Linked DNA regions of Tunturibacter gelidoferens. The protein of the gene in region 2 interacts with the protein of the main gene of each other region in a pairwise test. Links are inferred from orthologs where the notes say so. Each region holds a gene or a part of one and is shown on either strand. Other genes may lie near its edges.

The links.
Region 1: the proteins of RBB81_RS11285 (region 2) and rlmB interact in binary tests that used the Escherichia coli proteins (3 or more experiments, as listed by UniProt). The link is inferred for Tunturibacter gelidoferens from one-to-one orthologs.

Annotation. Positions count from the first base shown.
Region 1 is NZ_CP132938.1:1,927,226-1,929,966, reverse strand. It holds rlmB (23S rRNA (guanosine(2251)-2'-O)-methyltransferase RlmB), read left to right. Parts: upstream 1-847; coding sequence 848-1,636; downstream 1,637-2,741. Other genes in the region: RBB81_RS08630 (M1 family aminopeptidase), read left to right, coding at 1,633-2,741; RBB81_RS08640 (RNA polymerase sigma factor), read right to left, coding at 40-732; RBB81_RS08645 (hypothetical protein), read right to left, coding at 1-43. UniProt on the Escherichia coli protein: Specifically methylates the ribose of guanosine 2251 in 23S rRNA.
Region 2 is NZ_CP132938.1:2,530,092-2,532,932, reverse strand. It holds RBB81_RS11285 (NAD(P)H-hydrate dehydratase), read right to left. Parts: upstream 2,308-2,841; coding sequence 694-2,307; downstream 1-693. Other genes in the region: RBB81_RS11280 (penicillin-binding transpeptidase domain-containing protein), read right to left, coding at 2,737-2,841; RBB81_RS11290 (DHA2 family efflux MFS transporter permease subunit), read left to right, coding at 1-536. UniProt on the Escherichia coli protein: Bifunctional enzyme that catalyzes the epimerization of the S- and R-forms of NAD(P)HX and the dehydration of the S-form of NAD(P)HX at the expense of ADP, which is converted to AMP.

The DNA.
Region 1 (2,741 bases), 600 kb from region 2 along the record:
TAGAATCGTCTTGCGGCAAAGAGGTCTCGAGGGCGTTGCTCATATCCCGACCTCCGCAAACGAACGAGAGGATCGAAGCTGCTCCATCTCCGGCTTCAAAGCCGCCAGTCCGCGATAAAGCCTGGACTTCACCGTCGATAAAGGTGCCCGAGTTACGGTGGCGATCTCCTCCAAAGAAAGTTCTTCATAAAAACGAAGAACAAGAACCTCTCGGTAGCTAGGTTCTAGCTTCAGCAAAACCTCCCCTACTTCAGCGCAGTTTTCGCGGGATTGAAACTGCTCGAGCGGTGAAGGTCCTGACATCGCGACCTCAAACGGCCGTTCGTCTTCTTTCCCCTCACCCATCTCGTCAAGGCTGGCCATCACCCGCTTTCGCGACAAGTCAATCACCAGATTTCTCGCAATGGTAAAGAGCCATGTGTCGAACCGTGCTTTGCCGTTGTACTGTGCCCCTCGCAGCAGAACCCGCATCCACGTCTCCTGAAAGAGATCCTCGGCAACTTCACGCTTCCCAGTGAGGAAAAGAAGATAACGGAGAAGACGGTGCTGATAAAGCTCAATGAGTGAATCCAGTAACTCTGGACTCTGCTTCTTTAACCCTTGGGCGGTCGCTGCGTTTTCGCTTGAGACTTGAGCCCCGAGCGTCGACGTCAGCGAGATGGAACCACTTTGCACACTGCTAGAGACGTTCTTTCGGCCTAACAAGACTCGCGTTTTTCCCGCACGGTCCATAAAAGAGAAATTTCCTGTCAGAGATCCTGGAAGTCTATTCGCAGGCCCAACGTTGCTCTCTAGACATTCTAAGGCCTCGCTGCTTTTCTCCTGGCATGGGCGGTAGACTTGAGTGATGGAAGTTCTTTATGGCCTGCACCCTGTCGAGGAGGCTATTCGGTCGGGGGCGCGGGCGCTTGACCATGTCAGTGTGGCACGAGAGCGGCGGGATGAGCGGCTGGAGAGGCTGATCGAGCTGTGCCGGACGGCTGGCGTTCGGGTGTCGCTGGAGTCTCGGGACCAGCTGACCAGGCTGGCGCGGACGGATGCGCATCAGGGTGTGCTTGCGGTGGTTCGGGAGCGTAAGTTCCTGGGGATCGAGGACCTGCTGGCTCCGAAGGAGGAGGGGAAACACAGGTTCTTCCTCGCTCTGGATGGCGTCGAGGACCCGCACAACCTTGGAGCGCTGCTGCGGACTGCGGATGGAGCGGGCGTCGATGGTGTGATTCTGCCGGAGAGGCGTTCTGCTCCGGTGACCGCGACGGTGGCGAAGACCTCGGCGGGAGCTTCGGAGCATGTGCGGATCGCTCGTGTTACGAACCTGGTTCGTGCGCTGGAGCAGATGAAGCAGAAGCACGTTTGGGTTCTTGGGCTGGATGAGCGCGGAACGCCGGATTACACAGAGTATGACTTCAAGGGCGACTGCGTTCTGGTGCTGGGGCGTGAAGGCGCTGGGTTGCATGACCTGGTGAAGAAGACCTGCGATCATCTGCTGAGGATTCCGATGGCGGGACAAGTGTCGTCGCTCAATGTGTCGGTTGCGGGCGCGGTTGTGATGTTTGAGGCGATGCGTCAGCGCCGTCAAACTGCGGCTCCGCCAGCTGCTCGAAAGCCTTCGAAGGAACGTAAGGGATTGGGATCTTGAAGAGTTTTGATGTTGTTTCGGTTGTAGGTCGCCGGCTGGTTCTGGCGGCTGTGTTTGGAGTTAGTTTAGCGCGGGCGCAGGAGGCTCCTCCTGCCGATTCGCCTCCGCCACCACAGGGTAAGGTTCTGTTCGATCGAAATCTGGATTCGCCAGAGGTTGAGAAGAAGGAGAAGCCTCCGGTAAGCCAGGCGGCGGTCGAGGTCAGCGATGCGGAGCGCACCTCGCTCACCTTCACTTCGTACGATCTGGATGTTCATCTGACTCCGGCGCAGTCGCTGCTGGGGGTTCATTCGAGATTCTCCGTGAAGAACTCGGGGAAGGCTCCGCTGACGAGGCTCGTGTTTCAGATCTCGTCGGCACTGAGCTGGGAGAGTTTTGCAGCGCAGATTGAGGGGCGCGTGGTGCCTCTCACTTTCACGCAACATGCGATCGATACTGACGCCGATCACACGGGGAAGGCGACCGAGGCGGTGGTCTCTTTGCCCCAGCCATTGGAGTCGGGGGCGAGTCTTGCGCTGACGGGCTTCTACTCGGGCGAGGTGGTGCAGTCGGCAGAGCGGCTGGAGCGAATTGGTGCGCCGCTCGACCAGGCTGCGAATGCGGACTGGGATCAGATCACCGCGGAACGGACGGCGCTGCGCGGGTTCGGCAGTGTTCTGTGGTATCCGACGGCTGCGGCACCGGTGTTTCTGGGTGATGGAGCGAAGCTGTTCCAGAGTGTCGGGCTGAACAAGCTGCAGCAGGCTGAGGCGACGGTGCATATGCGACTGACGGTGGAGTATGTCGGCGATGCGCCGGATGCTGCGTTCTTCTGTGGGCGTCGGGAGCAGTTGGTGAAGGTGAGTGAGAACCAGAATCTGCCGGTGGCTGAGTCTCCGGGGGTGGCGACGGCTGAGTTCTCCGCGCGGCCGTTGGGATTTCGTACCTTGAGTCTCTTTATCACCGATCGGGCGGGTACTGTGACCGACAACAGCCTGATCTCCGCGGTGACCGACCACTACGATGCACTGCCGAGCTATGGCGCGGCTTCGACGAAGGTGCAGCCGCTGCTGGTCGAGTGGCTGGGAGCCGGTCCGCTGAACGTGCTCAACATCCTCGATCACGA
Region 2 (2,841 bases):
GATTCGCCAGCATCGCCGTTGCGCTCTTTCACATGACCAGTCTCGATCTGCAGATGAGCTTTAGTTACGCCGCCGTCCTGCGCTTCTATCAATCCATTGGCTTAGCGTTTCTATTTGTGCCCATCAATTCAATGATCTATCTGGGAATAGATCCTCGTAAGAACAACGATGTCTCCGGGCTATCAAATCTCGCGCGCAATATCGGCGGCTCAGCCGGAACATCATTCTTCACCACCGTGCTCGCTCGTCATCAGCAGGTCCACCAGACGTACCTGGTACAGAATGTCGTCGGCAGCAGCCAGCAATGGATGAGTTCCGTACACGCACTCACGTCCAGCCTGCAACATGGCTCGGCCGCGCTCTCCGATGCGCAGAGAGGCGCCTGTCTGCGCATCTATCAAAGTCTGGAGGCACAAGCGAGCGTGCTCTCCTATATCGATGTTCTTAGTATGTTGGCCGTCTTCTGCGCATGCATGATCCCGATGGCACTCCTGATGCAGAAACCTCCCAAAGGAATGCAGGCGTCCGCTCACTAGCTCTATACATGTCGGCATTGCTGCGCGAGAGGAACGACATAATCGCGGAGCAAATAGCAAACGGGCAGTTGATATGGCGCATCTCGTGCGTTGCGGGCTAAACAGACTCTGGTTCCACACAATCTAAAAGCGACGCAAACCGCATCCGCTTCTAGCTCTATCCTCGCAACCCGCAAATCCAAACCAACCCATCCTCATCCCTCACTCGATATCGAAACGCATCCGACAAATGTGTAACGGTATCGGTTGCAAGTACAGTATGCTCATCCATCGCATGCGCTGCATAGTCCGCAGCCAGACCGTGCAGGTACACCGCTGTCTCCACGGCGCGAGCCACATCATTCGGAAACTGAGCAAGCATCGCGGCCACAATCCCCGTCAGAATATCCCCACTCCCGCCCTTCGCCATCGCCGGATTCCCACTCGTGTTCACGGCAATCGAACCATCCGGATGCGCAATAAGGGTTCGCCACCCCTTCAGCACCAGCGTCAGCTTGTGCTTCGTCGCAAACCTCCGTGCCAGCCCCACGCGATCCGCCTCCACCTCTTTCACCGTCATCCCAGCCAACCGCGCCATCTCCCCTGGATGCGGCGTCAGAACCATCACCCGTCCCTCCCCATTCAGCAAATCCGTCTTTCCCTCAAAAGCATTCAGCGCATCCGCATCGATCACCACCGGTACCGTGGTCTTCTCCACGATCTGTCGCGCAAATGCAGGAGCATCCCCCTCGGTCGACAGCCCAGGACCCACTGCCACAACCGAAATCCTCTTCACCAGCGCATCCAGCTTCGCCCCATCCAGATTCTTGAACGAAACCGCGCCCTTGGTCCCCTCCGCCAGCGGCACCATCATCAACTCCGGCGCAATCCGCGTCACAGAATCCAGGATGCTCTTCGGCACCGCAGCCGTCACCAGCCCTGCCCCCGCCCGCAAACACGCCAACGACGCCATCGCCGGAGCCCCCGCCTTCCCATAGCTTCCCCCCACCACCAACACGTGCCCGAACTTGCCTTTATTCGAATTCACATCCCGCGGCCTCTCTGCCAGCGCCTTCGAAGCACCCGCCCACGTCAACCCACTCGCCGAAACCACGGCATCCTCAGGAGACCCGATCGCCGCAACCACTACCGGCCCAAACGCCCCGCCGCTCTTTTCACTCCGCGTCAGGTGCCCAAACACATGCGCTATCTTCGGCGCCGTAAAGGTCACCACAGCGTCGGCCCGAAACGAGCCCTCTGCGGTCTGCTCCACCGAATTCGCATCCCACCCCGAAGGCAGATCCACGGCCACCACCGGAGTCTCCAGCTTCTCCACCATCTCCCGCAACAAAACCGCAAGCCCACGCAGCGGCGGCTTGAATCCAGTCCCAACCAACGCATCCAGCAACAACTCCGCCTCCCCCACAGCATTTGCGCAGGCCGTCAGCCCGGCCTCATCCCCCACCTCATCCACCTCAACAGACGAAAACTCCTTCATCAGCCGCTTCAGCGCCGTAGCCGCCTCTCCCCTGACCTCATCCACCCGTCCCAGCAAAACTACCCGCACCAATCGCCCCGCCTGCGCCAGCACCCGCGCCGCAACAAAACCATCCCCGCCGTTGTTGCCCTTCCCACACAACACCACCACCCGCATCGCCACCGGATACTGCCGCAGACAGAACTGAGCCACCGCCTCGCCAGCCGCCTCCATCAACTTATCCAGGGATACCCCAAACTCCTCCGCAGTCCACCGATCCACCGCCTGCATCTCTGTCGCCGTAAGAATCTTCATCTTTCCCTTCTACGCGATTCCCCCGCCGAAGCCAAGACGACGACCACCGCACCTTCACCGGGTCCAAATAGAAGTTTATTCCGCCCCCAACAAAGAAGATGTACGTGGGGCACACCGGCCCCGTCTCCACCGGTCGCCTCAGCGAATGGCGGCTCCATGATCACCCGGCTGCCACCGTGCCGCGAATGCTGGAACATCGACTACTACACCGCAGCCACAAAGCGATCAAAAGGAAAAGGCTCCACCTCACCGCGAGGCCGAGCCAGTCGAAATTCAAATCTCAGGAGGGATGAAGAGCAAATTAATTCAAAAAAAGTGGCACTTTTTTAGCAACTCAAAAAGACGCCGCCAGTCACCACGTCTCCACCACCAAAAACCACGCTGCCACCACGTTCTTACCAGCGTTTTCTACCATTCCGAGCCACAACCCTACTCAGAACCGCCCATAACCCCACTGGTTTCAACCGTCGGCTTCTGTAAAAAATAATCCTTGTCCCACAGCGCCCGGTAAAACTCCCCGGTCAACTCAGCCGC